Regions from separate parts of the Nonomuraea sp. NPDC052116 genome, predicted to be linked through region 2. Evidence: riboswitches for the same ligand, from Rfam matches in the RefSeq annotation. Region 2 holds a riboswitch; each other region holds the start of a gene.

Region 1 (4,162 bases), on a different contig from region 2:
GGTTGTTCACCGACCACGCGACCTGGCGGTGGGCCTTCTACGTGAACGTGCCGATCGGCCTCGTGCTGATCGCGATCGTCGCGCGCCGCCTGCCGAACCGGCCGGGCGTGGGCGGCGGCGGGCGCCCCGACTACGCGGGCATCGCGGTCTCCACCGTGGCCATCAGCGCGCTGCTGCTGGGCCTGACGGAGAAGGGCCTGGACGGCAACACCTGGACCGACGCCGCCGTGGCCGGGCCGATCGTGCTCGCGGCCGCGTTGCTGGCGGTGTTCGTGCTGGTCGAGAGGCGGGCGGCCAGCCCGATCATGCCCATGCACCTGTTCGGCAACCGCACCTACACGCTCGTGAACGTCACGTCTTTCTTCACGGCCTTCTGCATGTACGCCGGCGTGGTGTTCCTGCCGCGTTACTTTCAGCAGTCCCTCGGCGTCAGCGCCACCGAGTCCGGGCTGAGGATCTACCCGATGACGCTGGCCATGGTCCTGGGCAGCGTCGTCATGGGCGCGCTCATGTCCAGGACCAGGGTCTACAAGCCGTGGCTGGTCGCCTCCCCGTTCCTGCTCGTCGCGGGCACCCTGCTCTGCCTGAACCTGACCGCGCACACCGACGGGCTGCTGCTGGCCGGCTGGATGCTGCTGATCGGGCTGGGCATGGGCCCGATGCTGTCCGGCCTGACCGTGGCCTCCCAGCAGTCCGTCGAGCCGCAGTACATCGGCGTCGCCTCCGCGAACCTGACCTTCTTCCGCCAGATCGGCGGCTCCGTGGCGCTGGCCGTCGGCGGCACCCTCTACACCTCGACGGTCACGGCGGACGCGCCCGTGCACGGACTGGCCGCCGCGCACGCCTCCGCCGCGGCGGCGGTCATCCCGTCGCTGGGAGTGGCGGGGGCGCTGCTCGCCCTGGTGGCGCTGGTGGCGATGCCGGCCAGGCGGCTGGAGGTGCCCGCCACGCCGCAGAGCAGGGTTGAGGCCAGTTTCGCGTCATAAGCGGGGCCATGCGAAGCTGTGATAGTCCCCAACACCATGGAGGTCCTCATGGCGGAAACACCGGAGCCGGAAGTCAGCGAGACTCCCGAGGACGAGATGAAGCGCAAGTTCCGCGAGGCGCTGGAGCGCAAGCGTAACCAGCACGCGGACTCGGGCGCGGGTGGCAAGGGCGGCGACCCATCGAAGATCCACGGGGCGCACGGTCCGGCTGCGAGTAAAAGATCGTTCAGGCGCAAGAGCGGCGGCTGAGGCCGGGAATTTCAAGGGGGTACGGCAATGCCGTGCCCCCTTTCTCTATGCCGGAGGCAGGTAGATCTTTACACCGATTCATGACGAACTGTTTGTGTTTGTCCGGAATACGTGGTTAGAGTGATGCCCACTTACCAGCCGGTGGCGTGGACCACACAAGGGAACCAGCCGACTGGCGCCTAATCCCGATCACTCGGGAGCCGGGGACCCACCTCCCTGGGGTGAATCCGACCTTGTGTCGGTAGGGCAACTCCACCGCCCGAACCCGTCAGCTAACCCGGTAGGCGAGATGGAGAGGACATATGCAGAACTTGAATGATCACGTAGAACACCCATACAGCGTGATGACGGCCGCCCTCTGAGCGGTCCCTTCTCCAGGCTCGTTTCGCGCTCCGCGTAGCTTTCCCCCGTCAGGTGCTTTCCCCTGCTACGCCCTTTTTCAAGCGAGCGCAATCTCCCTGCCCCCTCGCGAAGGACTGTACTTTTCATGTCTGCACGTTCTGGTTTGCGTACCCTCGCTCTGCTCACCGCCTCCACCGTCGGCGCGCTCACCATCGCCGGCACCGCGGCCCACGCCGACTCCAACACGGACGAGAAGGTCCTGCTCAAGGGCTCGACCACCGCTTCGTACTTCTGGGACGACTCCTCCGGCCGCGCCGGGGACACCGGTCTGCCCGCCAGCGGCAAGCCCATGCAGAAAGGTCTGGCCGCCAGCCCGAGCTGGCCGCTCATGACCGAGGGATACGTGATTCACGACGGCAAGAAGCTGCCCTTCTTCGTCGGCGACCGCGGCCCGGGCGTGCCCTCCAACAACGGCGTCATGCTCGACCTGGACGGCAAGACGTTCGCGGAGCTGACCGGCGGCTCGTTCAACATGGAGACGCTCGGCGTCGACGGCGTCGGCGGCCAGGGGCACATCAAGGTCGACTACGTCATCACCAAGTGGGGCAACGGTCCCGGCAAGAAGAACTACCCGGTCCCGTTCTCGACCGGCGCCTGGTCCGAGCGTGACAACAACCCGGCCGAGCCCCCGGCGGCCGGTGCGGCCGTGCCGCCGCCTGCGCGCGAGGCCGGAGAGTGGAGCGCCAGCACGGGCGCCGTCGTGGCCAGCGCCGTGGCCGCGGTGGGCGGCAGCGTGGTGCTCGCCAGCGACCGCGTCCGCAATCTTCTCAAGGGCTGAACTTTACGGACCTGGACCAGAATGTCATTCTGGTCCTCGTGACCACCCGCGTAGCCGCGAACGGCATCGAAATCGCCTACGAGAGCTTCGGCTCGCACGAGGGGCGCCCCCTGCTCCTCATCATGGGGCTCGGCGCGCAGCTCATCCACTGGGATGAAGGGCTCTGCGCGCTGCTGGCGGACCAGGGACACCACGTCGTACGGTTCGACAACCGCGACGCCGGTCTCTCCACACACTTCTACGACCAGGGCGTTCCCGCGATGGGGGCGCCTTCGCCGTATCTGCTGGACGACCTGGCCGACGACTCGGCGGGACTCATGGACGCGCTGGGCTGGCCGGCCGCCCACGTGGTCGGGGCGTCGATGGGCGGCATGATCGCCCAGGCGCTGGCCATCCGCCACCCGGACCGGGTGCTGACCCTGACCTCGATCATGTCCACTCCCGGCCCCTCGGCGGCCCCGCCCACCGAGGCCGCGCTCGCCACCCTCATGGCCGCGCCCCCCGCCGACCGCGATGCGGTCCAGGCCCAGGCGGTGCGGACCTGGTCGGTCATCGGCTCGCCCGGATACGAGCTGGACCGCGAGCGGATCACCCTGCTGGCCGGACTCGCGTTCGACCGCTGTTTCGACCCCGGCGGGACGGCCCGGCAGCTCGCCGCCATCATGGCCTCGGGCGACCGCACGGCGGGGCTCGCCGGGGTGCGGGTGCCCACGCTGGTGCTGCACGGGGAGGCGGACCAGCTCGTTCCGGTCGCGGGCGGCCAGGCCACGGCCGCGGCCGTCCCCGGCGCCCGGCTGGTGACCTACCCGGGCATGGGCCACGACCTGCCGCGCCCGCTCTGGCCGTCCGTCGTGGCCGAGATCAGCAAGCTCACCGCCGACTAGCCGAAGTGGGCACGGGTCTCCGCGAACGCCTGGTCCGTGCCCTCCAGCGCCCTGGCCACGTCGGCCTCCGTGTGCGCGGCCGACATGAACCAGTTGTGCCACGGGTGCAGGTAGACCCCGTGCCGCAGGCAGGCGTCGCTCCACCACATCGCGACGGAGAGGTCGGCGTCCCCGTCGAAGCTGAGCCACGGGATCGTGACGGGCCCCGTCTGGTTCACCACGAACCCGTGGGACTTGGCCTGCGCGTAAAGCCCCTCGCGGAGCTGCGTGCCCGCGCGTTCCATGGCGCCGATGCCGTCCGTGTCGCGCAGCGTCTCGATGGTCGCCTTGGCCGCCGCCATGGCGACCGCCGAGAACCAGAACGACCCCGTCGAGTACAGCGTCTGCGCCGGTCCGCGCAGCGCGTCCGTGCCGGTGACGGCGGCGATCGGGTAGCCGTTCGCCATGGCCTTCGACCAGGCGGTCAGGTCGGGCCGCACCCCGTACGGCTCCCAGGACCCCCGCAGGTCGACCCGGAACCCGGCCCGCACGTCGTCGATCACCAGCGCGGCCCCGAGCCGGTCGGCCAGGGCGCGGGCGCCCCGCGCGAAGGCGGGCTCCACCAGCTCCTGGTCCTCGAAGGAGTCGTGCTTGAACGGCGTCACGATGATCGCCGCCACGTCGCCCTCCACGGTCGCCGCCGCGGTCTCCAAGGACTCGAGTGAGTTGTACGTGAACTCCACCAGGTCGGCCCGCTCGTTGGGCGTCGTGCCCGCCAGGGAGGGCGTGCACCAGGGGTCCGCCCCGTGGTAGGCGCCGTGCGCCATCAGCACCTTGGTCCGGCCGGTGGCGGCGCGGGCGACCATGAGCGCCTGCGTGGTGGC
Region 2 (4,162 bases):
CTTGGTCTGCAGCAGTCCTGGCACGAACTGGACTTCGTAGGTCCTGATCCTGGCGGCGGCCTCTTCAAGGCCGACGTACGCCTGGAACCACGTGGGCAGGACATCGTTGAACCGGTGCCACCAACCAGGCTCGTTGGCGGTGGCGACCAGGTCGAGTACGGCGGAGCGGGCCTGCTTGTCGACGACCCCGTAGAGGGTCAGCAGGTCCGCCACGTCCCGTTCTTTGAACCCCACTCGGCCCAGCTCCATGCGGCTGATCTTGGATTCGGAGCCACGGATGAGATGGCCCGCCTCCTCACGAGTGACGTTCTTCGCTTCCCTGAGCTTGCGCAGCTGGGAGCCCAGGAGGATGCGCAGCGCCGTCGGTCCGGAACCCGGCTGGTTCTGCGTCACTTTGCCTCCTATCAAGGTCCGCACACACAGTGACACCACATTGCCGGGTATGACAAGGTCTCAACCCCGTGTCCGATTAGCAGAGTTATGCCCCAAAACGCCGCTTGCTACTGCACAATGCAAGTGCACGTGCATTTGGGTCTTGCAGGTGCAGCGATCGTGACCCATGATGGCTTAGTGCATATTGGGCCAAACATGCACTAAGTCGGACTGAACGGGGAGGTATCGGCAGCATGGTGGAGGATCCTCTGGCCACTGCCGATGCATTGCAGATCACCCGTGACGTGGGCTTCGACCACCTGCTCATGGGTGGCAAGCCGTACACGACCTCGTGCCCGTTGCCCTTTCAGGCCGACTCCGTGAAGACGGCCAGGGACGTGACCCGCTCGACCCTGAAGGGCTGGGGCCTGCACGAACTCAGCGACGACGCCGCGCTGGTGGTGTCGGAGCTCGTGACCAACGCGGTGCGCTACGCGATGTACGCGGCGGGGCGGCGGGAGATCGAGCTCTTGCTGATGCGCGTACAGCCGCACGTGCTGCTGGCGGTGGCCGACCCCAGCGACGAGGTGCCGCGCCCCAAGGAGCCGGACTTCATCTCGGAGAACGGGCGCGGCCTCTACATCGTCGAGACCTACAGTCAGTGCTGGGGCTGGGACCCGCTGGCCCGGGGCGGCAAGGCCGTGTGGGCGCTGTTCCGCACCGAGCCCTGATCATCGGTCTCGTTACTCTCCGGTCACCCCGTCGATGCGCTCGCGCAGCAGATCCGCGTGACCGTTGTGCCGCGCGTACTCCTCGATCATGTGGATGAGGATCCAGCGATGGGTGCACTCCTGCCCTCTGTGGTCGCCGACGGCGTCCAGCGGCCTGGCGTCCGAGATGGCGCGGGCGCGCTCGATCTCCTCTTCCCACGTGACGAAGGCCTCCTTGACGGAGGCGGCGTCCACTTCCTTGAAGTCGGCGTCGTTGTCGCGGTCCTTGTCCCACAGCTTGGGGAGGTCCTCGCCGTTGAGCACCCGGCGGAACCAGGAGCGTTCGACGTTCGCCATGTGCCGGACCAGGCCGAGCAGGGACATGGTCGAGGGTGAGACGGAGCGCAGGCGCAGCTGATCGTCCGACAGGCCCGCGCATTTGACGGCGAGGGTGCCGCGGTGCCATTCGAGCCAGTTGTTCAGCGTGGTCCGCTCGTCGCCGGTGAGAGCGGGCGGGATCCGGGTGTCAGTCATGATGTCCGACCTTATCCAGCTCAGTACATCGAGATGTGGACGTGGTCGTAGTGGTTCTCGGTGACGCTGCCGCGGTCCGACATGGCCCGCCAGCCCGAGCCCATGTTGATGCGCTGCTTCCAGATCACGTACTTGACGCCGAGCTTGCCCTTGTTCTTGAGCGCCCAATCCGCGATGCGGTCGCCCAGGGCGTTGTTGATGGCCGCGGGCATCGTGCCGCCGGTGCTCATCATGAAGTCGCAGGCCCGCCCGAGCGGGTGCTCGCCGCTGGAGCCCGAGCGGAAGCAGCCCACCGTGAACGGCAGCTTGAAGTTCTTGGCCAGCTCCGCCTTCATCAGCCGCGTACGGGCCGTGATGTTGTCCGAGCCCGAGGGCAGTTCCGGTGCCCAGCTCCCGTCGGACTTGCGGCCGGGACCGAGCGGCACGAGGTCCTGGAGCTTCTTCTTGATGTCGTCGATGATGTCCTCGGCCTCGGAGCGCTGTTCGGTCACGTCCTTGGCGTCCACGCCGATCTGGGTGGCCAGCGCGGCGGCCTCGTCGGAGGCCTTCTTCTTGTCGTCGCGGGCCTTGGCCACCCCTTGGACGAGGGCCTGCTGCTCGGCCGTCAGCTGCTCGAGCAGGGCGGCGCCGCCGCCGCTCTGGACCATCAGGACGGAGGGCAGCGACGGGTCGTGGTTCTGGTAGCGCATCCTGGCGAGGTCGCCGACCCGCTGCTCGGCGGCGGCCAGGGTCTTCTCCGCGGCCGCCAGCCGCTCCTTGGCCGCCTTGGCGGCCGCCTGCGCCTTGGCCAGCTCGACGCGCTTGAGGTTGTACTTCTCGATGAGCTTGTCGATCTTGCTGTTGAGCTGCTTGAGCTGGGCGCGGAGCTCGGCCTCCGACGGCTTGGGGGCAGCCGAGGCCGCGGTCGCCGGCAGGAGGGCGACGGCTGCGGCGGCGACGAGGCCGATGGCAAGAGTCGCGGGGGACGGAGCCGCCACGTGGATGTTCCTCTCCCTCTGCCGGCCGGGTTAGCTGACGGGTTCGGGCTGGGAGCTGCGTGCCCTACCACCGAAGTGGATTCACCCCAGGTGCGGGTGGGTCCCCGGCTCCCGGGCGACTCGCCCGGGATTAGGCGTGTGCCTGCTGTTACGGCCAGGCACAAAAGGGATATTAGTGGTAGATCACGAGTAACGCGACCCCCATTAGAAATCTAATAGTGATCTACCTGTGATCGAAGCATCCGGGCGGCCTCCTCCGGCAGCACGTCGTTCACGAACGCGCCCATCGCGGACTCCGACCCGGCCAGGTACTTGAGCTTGCCCGGCGCCCGCCTGATGCTGAACAGCTCCAGGTGCAGGTAGCCGAGCTCGCGGTCCTGCCGCACGGGCGCCTGGTGCCAGGCCGAGATGTACGGCATCACCACGCCGAACAGGTCGTCGAAGGCCCGCAGCACCGAGGTGTAGAGGGGCGCGAACGCCGACCGCTCCTCCTCCGTCAGCGCGGCCAGATCGGGCACCTGCCGGTGCGGGTAGATGTGCACCTCGTACGGCCACCGCGCGGCGGCCGGCACGAACGCCGTCCACAGCTCGTTGGCGGCCACCACACGCGTCCCCGCGGCCCGCTCGGCGGCCAGCACGTCGGCGAACAGGTTCCCCTTCGTGTAGCGCCTGGCGGCGGCGAGCTGGAGCCTGGTCCTGGGCGTGACGTACGGGTAGGCGTAGATCTGGCCGTGCGGGTGGGCCAGCGTGATGCCGATCTCCTCGCCCCGGTTCTCGAAGCAGAACACCTGCTCCACGCCCTCGATCCCGGACAGCTCGGCCGTCCGGTCGGCCCACGCCTCCATGACCAGCTCCACCTGGCCGTCGGAGAGCTGGGAGAACGACGACGAATGCTCAGAGGTGAAGCAGACCACCTCGCACCGCCCCACTCCCGGCCGGACCTCACTCAGGCCCCCCACGTCTGTATAAGTCCCGAAATTGGTGGAGAAGGAGGGGAATCGGTTCTCGAACACCACCACGTCGTAGTCGTACGCCGGGATCTCCGACGAGCGCGTGTCCGACGACGGGCACAGCGGGCACTCGTTCGCCGAGCCGGTCGGCTGGAACGTGCGCGTCTGCCGGTGCCCCGCCATCGCGATCCATTCCTCGGTCAGCGGGTCGTAGCGCAGCTCGGAGGCCACCGGCCGGGGGTCGAGGACCCGCCGGTCGATCGCGCTCCGGTCGGCGTCGTCCCGCTGATCGAAGTAGATCAGCTCACGGCCGTCGGCCAGATGGGTGATGGTGCGCTTCACGAGCCCTCCGCGATGATCAGTTCTCCGGCCCGTTCGGCCAGCTCCATGCGTGCGTCCTCAGGCAGCCCCGCGTCGCTGACGACCACGTCGGCCTCGGTCAGCTCGGCGATGGTGCTGATGCCGACCGTGTTCCACTTCGTGTGGTCGGCGGGGATGACCAGCCGGTTGGCGGCCGCCACCAGCTCCCTGTCGGTCTCCGATTCCAGCAGGTTGGGGGTGGTGAACCCGGCCCGCACGCTCATCCCGTGCACGCCGAGGAACAGCGTGTCCACGTGCA
Region 3 (4,162 bases), on a different contig from region 2:
ACGAAGAAGGCGTGGGGCAGGCCGTACGCGAAAGTGAGCTGCCGCGCCGGAAGCTGTTCGTGACCACCAAGCTGTGGAACGCCGACCACGGCCGCGCGGAGGCGGCCTTCGACGAGTCCCTGGCCCGGCTCGGCCTCGACTACATCGACCTTTTCCTCATCCACTGGCCGGTGCCGCAGCAGGACAAGTACGTGCAGGCGTGGAAGGCGATCGAGAAGATCTACCGTGACGGGCGCGCCAAGGCCATCGGCACCTCCAACTTCAGCATCGCCCACCTCACCCGCCTCATGAACGAGACCGACCTCGTGCCTTCCATCAACCAGATCGAGCTGCACCCGTACCTCCAGCAGCGCGAGCTGCGCGCCTTCCACGAGGCCAACGGCATCCTCACCGAGGCGTGGAGCCCGCTCGGCCAGGGCCAGGGCCTGCTGAACGACCCCGCGCTGGCCAAGCTGTCGGACAAGTGCGGCAAGACGCCCGCGCAGATCGTGCTCCGCTGGCACCTGCAGCTCGGCCACGTCGCGATCCCCAAGTCGGTCACCCCGGCGCGCATCGCCGAGAACATCGGCGTCTTCGACTTCATCCTCGACGCCGAGGACATGGCCGCCATCGGCGCGATGAACAGGGGCCAGCGGATCGGACCCGACCCCGACACGTTCAACATGACCTGACTCGTCTACGATCTCCCGCGTGCGGGATTTTGCGTGGGGCATAGCGGCGACAGGGAATATCGCGCGGACCGTCGGGGCGGCCATCGCGGCCGAACCGGGCATGCGGGTGGCCGCCGTCGGGTCGAGGAACCTGGGGCGGGCGCAGGCGCTGGCCGCCACGCTGGGGGCGGAGTCCGCGTACGACTCCTATGAGCGGCTCTGCGCCGACCCGGCCGTGGACGCGATCTACGTGGCGACGCCGCACGCCCAGCACCTGGAGGTGGCCGAGGTCGCCATCGCCGCGGGCAAGGCCGTGCTGTGCGAGAAGCCGCTGGCCGCCACCGTGGACGACGCGGAGAAGATGGTACGCCTGGCGCGCGAGGCGGGCGTGTTCCTGATGGAAGCGATGTGGATGCGGTTCAACCCGCTCGTCCAGAAGATCGCGGCCGACGAGCGCTTCGGCGACCTCCGCTCGGTGCACGCCTCCTTCGGCTTCGCCAAGCCCTACGACCCGGAGCACCGGCTGTGGGCGCCGGAGCTCGGCGGCGGGGCGCTCCTGGACCTGGGGATCTACCCGTTCGGGCTGGCCCAGCTGATCCTCGGCATGCCCTCCGACCTGCGGATCACCGGCACTCTGGCGCCCAACGGCGTCGACGCGGAGGCCGGCGGCGTGCTGCTCTACCCCGGTGGCAGGAAGGCTCTCGTGGAGACTTCGTTGCTCGGGAATTACCCGAACCATGCCAGTGTTGTAGGGACTCAGATGCGGGCGGACCTCCAGGCACCGTTCTGGGCTACGCCGCGGATTCTGCTGTCCGGGCCCTCCATGGAGCCGGAGGAGTACATCCTCGATCCGGCGGACAACGGGTACGCCGGGGAGCTCCGTGAGGTCCGGGCCGCGACGGCCGAAGGCAGGACCGAAAGTTCGATCATGCCGCTCGACGAATCCCTTGCCATGATGGGGCTTCTGGCCGAGGCTCGCAGGCAGGTCGCCTAGCTGGGCCTTTATCGATTTGTAACGCTCTTGCCTTATGCATTACGTTTGAGGCATTCTTGAGACATACGTCCGGTTTGTCCGGACTTGTCCGACCATCGCACGACACATCACAGGAACGTCCTGTGACCGCTGAATCCGCCCTCGGGCGGAACCGGGGACCCACGTCCTTTGGGGTGAATCGGCACTTCGGTGCCGTAGGGCAGCTTCCACGTCCGAACCCGTCAGCTAACCCGGTAAGCGGCATGGAAGCAAGGAGTAAACCCCCTCGATGGCCAACATCCGCTTTACCTCTGCTGCGAAGACCAACATCGCCCGCGCCCTTCTCGGCGCCACCATCCTCGGAACCGCGTTCGGCGCCCACATGACCAGCGCCACCGCAGCAGACAAGCAGCCGATCGACACCGTCGCCGGCACCGCCACCGTCGCCGACCACGCCGAGCGCTCGCGCGAGACCAAGGTCAGCGTCACCGCCGGCCAGGTCCTGGCGCTCGCCAAGTCCCAGGTCGGCATCACCGAGAACGCGGCCGGCGGCGGCACCAAGTTCCAGCGCTGGTACGCCAACTCGCAGCGCGCCGCGGAGACCATCGCCCGTGACGGCGGCAGCCGCGCCGACTACCTGAACGCCGCCTGGTGCGCGATGTTCGTCTCCTGGGTCGGCGAGCAGACCGGCGCCCGCTCGCAGATCGGCTGGGACGCCTGGACCGTCGCCCACGCCAAGTGGTTCCAGGCCAACCACCGCTTCGGCACCGAGGCCAAGCCCGGCGCCATCGTGTACTTCTCGTGGAGCGGCAGCAAGAACCTCGACGACATCAAGCACGTCGGGTTCGTCGAGAAGGACAACGGCGACGGCACCATCTCGACCGTCGAGGGCAACACCGGCAACGGCAAGGTCGAGGAGCGCGTCCGTCCCAAGTCCCAGGTCGTCGGCTACGGCTACCCCCAGTACCGTTCCTGACCGGACCGTCCCCCTCCAGGCTGGACTCCCCCAAGGCACCTCCTGGCCGGCCTTCCCCCAGCGCCGAACGAGCGCGCGTCCCGCAACGGGATGCGCGCTCGTCGCGTTTCGCCCCGCAGGTGCGGCGGGGTGCCGAGCGGAACCCGGCGGCCGGTGCCGTCCGGCCGTCGCGTTTCACCCCCGCGAGTGCGGCGGCCCGCCACCGGGGAAGACCCGAGGCGAACCACCCGCGACCTCGCCAAGGAGCCGCCCACCATGCCAGCCGCGCGCAGACGTCCCGGAAGGCTGGTCCGGAGTGGGCTGCGACGGGTCGCCGACGGGCTCTTCCCGCGCGGCGCCAACCCGCACGGCGTCCTGCCCGCCCTGCTGATCCTCCTGGCCTGCGTCACCGGCCTCGTGGACGCCGTCAGCTTCCTCGGCCTGGGCCGCGTCTTCGTCGCCAACATGACCGGCAACATCGTCTTCCTCAGCTTCGCCCTGGCCGGGGAGGCCCATATGTCCAAATGGCCCTCCCCGGCGGCCCTCGTCGCCTTCGGAGCCGGCGCCTGGAGCGCCGGCCGGGTGATCAGGCACACCGCGAACGCGCGACGGGCGTTCGCCGCCGCCACCGCCGTACACGCGCTCCTCGTCGCCGCCGCCCTCGCCGTCGCCCTCACGGCCGGGCACCGCACGACCTGGGCCCAGGCGGCCCTCATCGCGCTGCTCGCGTACGGCATGGGCCTGCAGAACGCATCCGTACGGGCGCTCGGCGTACCCGACCTGGTCACCAACGTCCTCACCACGACCCTCACGGGCCTGGCCGCCGACACGCCGGGCCGGGCCGCCCTGCGCCGATCCGCCTCCATTGCCGCGATGTTCCTCGGCGCCCTGACCGGCGCCACCCTCCACCTCACGACCGGCCCCGCACCCGCCCTGGCGATCGCCCTGGCCCTGCTCACCACCGTCGCCCTCGTCGCCCGCAATGGTCTCAGCCGAGAAAGAACTCCGCCAGCGCCCGGGTGACCCCGGCCGGATCGTTCTCCATCGGGATGTGCCCCGCCCCGGGAACGCGCACCAGCGTCGTGTTCGGCACCTCGGCGGCGAAGCGCTCGGCGTACCGGACCTCCTGGAACGTGTCGTCCTCCCCCCCACACCAGCAGCTTCGGCGTCCCATCGGCCTTGAGCGCGGGCACCAGGTCCAGCGTGTAACGGCTGTCGGCCGCGCCCGCCAGCGCCATCCACGACCGGCCCACCCGCGGGTCGTTCCACGGATCAAGGTAATCGGCCGGCTCCGCCTCGGTGGCCGGCCGGGCGAGCGCGGAGGCCCTGGCCGTTCCGTCGGCGGACGACTGCGCCCCGACCGCACGCGCTTTTCTCGACCAGCTCGGCGCCTTTACATTGTAGATCAGCGTGTACGTCGTCTACTACTGATACGTTGTACACCAACTCGTCGAGAGGAGGGCGATCCATGGCTGCCCCGCGCAAGCCCAATGACAGGCCCCCGCTGTGGGCCCGCCTCGAGCGCCCGGCGCCCGCCCCCCGCCAGACCCTGTCCCCGCACCGCATCGCCACCGCCGCCGTGGG
Region 4 (4,162 bases), on a different contig from region 2:
CGGGCGCCGTACTGGATGCCCACCAGCTCCTCACGCACCCGCATCGTCACGGGGCCGGGGTTGCCGTCGGCGACGCTCCAGGAGCGGTCGGCGCCCTTCACGGTGCCCACCGGCGTGACCACGGCCGCCGTGCCGCACGCGAACACCTCGGTGAGCTCCCCGGACTCGCATCCGGCCTGCCACTCGTCGATCGAGATGAGGCGCTCCTCGGTCTCCAGGCCCAGGTCGCCGGCCAGCTCCAGGATGGAGTCCCTGGTGATGCCGGGCAGCAGGGTGCCGGTCAACGCGGGGGTGACGAGCTTGCCGCCGAGGACGAAGAACAGGTTCATCCCGCCCATCTCCTCGACGTACTTGTGCTCGTGGGCGTCCAGCCACACCACCTGGTCGCAGCCGTTCTCCACGGCCTGCCGCTGCGCGACGAACGCGGCCGCGTAGTTGCCGCCGCACTTCGCGAAGCCCGTGCCGCCGGGGGCGGCCCGCGTGTACTCGGTGGACAGCCAGACGGAGACGGGCTTGAGCCCACCCGTGAAGTACGAGGCCGCCGGGGAGGCGATGACCATGTACTTGTACGACTTCGACGGGTAGTTGACGCCGAGCCCCGCCTGGGTGGCGATCATGAAGGGCCGCAGGTAGAGGCTGTGACCCTCGGTCGTGGGCACCCATTCCTTGTCGGTCTGGACGAGGAGTTCGAGCGACTCCACGAAAGCCTCCTCCGGCAGCTCCGGCATGGCCATCCGGAGCGCGGAGCGGTTGAAGCGGGCGGCGTTCGCGTACGGGCGGAACGCGACGATCGAGCCGTTGGCCTGGCGGTAGGCCTTGAGCCCCTCGAACAGCTCCTGCGCGTAGTGGAAGACCGAGGTCGCCGGGTCGAGCGAGAGCGGGCCGTAGGGAAGGAGCTTGGCGTCGTGCCAGCCCTGCCCCTCGGTGTAGTCGATCGAGACCATGTGATCCGTGAAGGTCTGCCCGAAGCCGGGGTTCGCCAGTACCTGCTCCCGCTCGGCCGCGGTGCGAGCGTGGTCGGATAGCTGCACGTCGAAGCTGAGCTTCTGAGCGATGGTCATGACGTCGGTCCTTCTCTCTGCGAATCTGCCCAAATCTACAGAAATCTGCGGATCGGTGCTGGTGAGCGGGCGCTGCCCGGAAGGCAGTCCCGGTACTTCCTATTGTCTCGCTATATGGGATGGCAAGCGGCCAATGCGGCGATCAGCCCTTTTGGACGCAAAAAAGCGCCTGGCGGCCCTCGTCGGACCACCAGGCGCGTTGGGGCTAGGCGGTCCTAGCCGGATACTCGCGCGGTGATGTCGTCACCGATCTCGTGGGTGGTGCGACCCGCCCAGCCGGCCAGCCGCTCGAGGATGTCATCGGCGACCGCCTGCTCGACCTTGGCCGCCTCGGCGTGCAGGCCGAGGTGGTCGAGGAGCATGGCGACGGACAGGATGGTCGCGGTGGGGTCGGCCTTGCCCTGGCCGGCGATGTCCGGGGCACTGCCGTGCACCGGCTCGAACATGCTCGGCGCGGACCGCTCGGGGTTGATGTTGCCGCTGGCGGCCAGGCCGATGCCGCCCGCGATGGCGGCACCCAGGTCGGTGATGATGTCGCCGAACAGGTTGTCGGTGACGACCACGTCGAACCGCTCCGGCTGGCTCACGAAGAACATCGAGGCCGCGTCGATGTGGCAGTAGTCGGTCGTGACGTCGGGGTATTCCGCCGCCAGGCGGTTGACCGTGCGCTGCCACAGGTCACCGGCGAAGGTGAGGACGTTGGTCTTGTGGACGAGCGTCAGCTTCTTGCGCGGCCGCGTGACGGCCTTCTCGAACGCGTAGCGCACCACGCGCTCGACACCGTAGGCGGTGTTGAGCGACTCCTGGGTGGCGATCTCGTGCGGGGTGCCGCGCCGCATGGCGCCACCGGTGCCCGCGTAGAGGCCCTCGGTGCCCTCGCGGACGACGATCATGTCGATGTTCTCCGGCGGCGTGTCGGCCAGCGGGGTCTCCACGCCGGGGAACAGCTTGACCGGGCGCAGGTTGACGTAGTGGTCGAACTCGAAGCGGAGCCGCAGCAGCAGATCGCGCTCAAGGATGCCCGGCGGCACGCTGGGGTCGCCCACGGCGCCGAGCAGGATCGCGTCGTAGCCGCGCAGCTCTTCGAGCACGGCGTCGGGCAGCGTCTCGCCGGTACGGTGATAGCGTGCGGCTCCCAGGTCGTAGTGAGTGGGCTCGATCTTCGTGCCCACTGCCTCCAGGACCTTGAGCCCTTCGGCCACGACCTCGGTGCCGATCCCATCGCCGGGGATGACGGCCAGACGGATGTTACGCGACTCCATGGGCGGTACCTTACCGCGTCGTCTCGGCTGACGAACACTTCATCTCATCTTTCGGACGCCCCCTTTGTCCGGTATTGCGGTTCTTTGACCGTTTCGTTAAAGTCACGGACCAGCCTAATCCGCGCGCCGTTGCGTGGAGTCGGGGACCCACATTCCCCCTGGGGCGAGTCGGCATCCCCATGCCGTAGGGCTACTTCCAGGCCCGAGCCCGTCAGCTAACCCGGCCGGCCGTATGGAAGGACAGACCCCTGTCTCGAATCGCCATCGTCCTGGCGGCGGGCGCCGCCGGGCTCATGCTGGCTCCCCCCGCCCATGCCTCGACCAAGATCGACGACCTCACCACCCTGACCGGCGGCCAGATCAAGGAAATCCAGGAGAAACAGGCTCCGAAGCCCGCCTGGAAGATCGCCATCAAGTTCGCCATGAGCAAGCGCGGCACCCCGTACGTGTGGGGCGGTGCCAGCCCGAGCGGCTACGACTGCTCCGGACTCATGCTCAGGGCGTACGAGCACGCCGGAATCGAACTCCCCCGCACCGCCGCCGAACAGTACGGCGCGTTCACCAAGAAGATCGCCTGGCAGGACCTCAAACCCGGCGATCTGGTCTTCTTCCACGGCCTCGGGCATGTCGGGATGATCTCCCGGCCCGGCTACATGGTCCACTCGCCGCACACGGGTGACGTGGTCAAGGAAGAGCGCCTGACCTCCTGGCGCAGAGACTCCTTCGTGGGTGGCGTCCGCCCCGACCGCAAGGGCGTACGGCTCTGGTCCGAGCTCCAGAAGCAGCGCGACGAAACGCCCACCACCCTCACGGCCACCCTGTAGGAGGCTGCGGCGTCCGCCTCCCCACGCGACGGTCAGGGGAGGCGGGCGTCGAAGATGAGGTCCCAGGCACGGGTCCTGGCGTGGGCCACCGCGCCCAGCAGGACGCCGCTGTCCCCCAGCGTGCTGGCCACCACCGACGGCCGCAGCGGGCCGAGCTCGGCGATGCGGGCCTCGATGGCCTCCCCCAGGAGGTCCAGGTTGCGGCCCACGCCGCCGCTGAGCACGATCACCTCCGGATCCAGCACGGCGGCCACCGCCACCAGCAGGCCGCCGATGCGGCGCCCCTCGGCCTCCACCACCGAGCGGGCCACGCCGTCGCCGGAGGCCGCCGCGGCGAAGACCTTCTTGGCCGTCTCCAGGCCCAGGCCGGCGGCGCGGGCCGCGCGGACCACTCCGGGCGCGGCGGCGACCGCCTCCGTGGCGCCGTGGGCCAGGGCGTCGCCCGCCGGCGGCGCCGGGTCCTCGGTCGCGGGCACGTACGAGACCTCCCCCGCCGCTCCCCGGGCGCCCACGTACAGCTCACCGTTGATCACGATGCCCATCCCGACGCCGGTGCCGACGGACACCAGCGCGAAGTTGGACTTGCCGCGCCCCGCCCCGTGCGTGTGCTCGCCGACGGCGGCCAGGTTGATGTCGTTCTCGATGACGAGGTCGACCTCCATCTCGGCGCGCAGGCGCTCGGCCAGGTCGGAGCCGGGCAGGTTGGGGGCGAACTCCAGGCGGCCCAGCTCCGGGTCGTACACGCCGGGCGTGCCGACGACGGCGCAGGCGATGTCGGGCCAGTCGACGACGGCCTCGCGGGCGGCGGCCCGGCACAGCTGTCCGACCAGGACGGCCAGTTCGGCGGAGGTGAGGGCGGTGTTGCGCCCGTCCCTCCGGCCGGCGAATTTCCCGCGCAGGTCGGCGACGGCGACCCTGATCCAGTCACGCCCGATGTCGACGCCGGCGACGTGGGTGGCGGCGGCGTTGACGTCGTACAGGGACGTGACCGGCCCCGGGCGGCCGGAGACCTCGC

Evidence for each region. A riboswitch is a leader RNA that binds a small molecule or an ion and turns the genes downstream of it on or off. The one in region 2 is predicted to bind cyclic di-AMP.
Region 1: another riboswitch for cyclic di-AMP. It lies ahead of AB0L65_RS21760 (hypothetical protein); the one in region 2 lies ahead of AB0L65_RS18490 (hypothetical protein).
Region 3: another riboswitch for cyclic di-AMP. It lies ahead of AB0L65_RS19765 (CHAP domain-containing protein); the one in region 2 lies ahead of AB0L65_RS18490 (hypothetical protein).
Region 4: another riboswitch for cyclic di-AMP. It lies ahead of AB0L65_RS51250 (C40 family peptidase); the one in region 2 lies ahead of AB0L65_RS18490 (hypothetical protein).

What each region holds. Positions count from the first base shown of each region.
Region 1 is NZ_JBFAWA010000010.1:238,263-242,424, reverse strand. Features, by position in the region: gene AB0L65_RS21770 (MDR family MFS transporter) at 1-986, shown strand, start outside; gene AB0L65_RS21765 (DUF5302 domain-containing protein) at 1,035-1,235, shown strand; cyclic di-AMP (ydaO/yuaA leader) riboswitch at 1,402-1,537, shown strand; partial or broken gene AB0L65_RS21760 (hypothetical protein) at 1,837-2,202, shown strand; gene AB0L65_RS21755 (alpha/beta fold hydrolase) at 2,454-3,299, shown strand; gene AB0L65_RS21750 (aminotransferase class III-fold pyridoxal phosphate-dependent enzyme) at 3,296-4,162, opposite strand, start outside.
Region 2 is NZ_JBFAWA010000008.1:394,430-398,591, reverse strand. Features, by position in the region: gene AB0L65_RS18505 (helix-turn-helix transcriptional regulator) at 1-393, opposite strand, end outside; gene AB0L65_RS18500 (ATP-binding protein) at 627-1,103, shown strand; gene AB0L65_RS18495 (DinB family protein) at 1,116-1,616, opposite strand; gene AB0L65_RS18490 (hypothetical protein) at 1,637-2,593, opposite strand; cyclic di-AMP (ydaO/yuaA leader) riboswitch at 2,599-2,740, opposite strand; gene galT (galactose-1-phosphate uridylyltransferase) at 2,806-3,885, opposite strand; gene AB0L65_RS18480 (DeoR/GlpR family DNA-binding transcription regulator) at 3,882-4,162, opposite strand, start outside.
Region 3 is NZ_JBFAWA010000009.1:254,354-258,515, reverse strand. Features, by position in the region: gene AB0L65_RS19775 (aldo/keto reductase) at 1-671, shown strand, start outside; gene AB0L65_RS19770 (Gfo/Idh/MocA family oxidoreductase) at 691-1,644, shown strand; cyclic di-AMP (ydaO/yuaA leader) riboswitch at 1,762-1,899, shown strand; gene AB0L65_RS19765 (CHAP domain-containing protein) at 1,913-2,599, shown strand; gene AB0L65_RS19760 (YoaK family protein) at 2,855-3,601, shown strand; gene AB0L65_RS19755 (alpha/beta hydrolase) at 3,567-3,944, opposite strand; gene AB0L65_RS19750 (TetR/AcrR family transcriptional regulator) at 4,047-4,162, shown strand, end outside.
Region 4 is NZ_JBFAWA010000041.1:32,541-36,702, reverse strand. Features, by position in the region: gene AB0L65_RS51260 (branched-chain amino acid aminotransferase) at 1-1,061, opposite strand, end outside; gene AB0L65_RS51255 (3-isopropylmalate dehydrogenase) at 1,277-2,323, opposite strand; cyclic di-AMP (ydaO/yuaA leader) riboswitch at 2,425-2,568, shown strand; gene AB0L65_RS51250 (C40 family peptidase) at 2,617-3,147, shown strand; gene AB0L65_RS51245 (ROK family transcriptional regulator) at 3,180-4,162, opposite strand, start outside.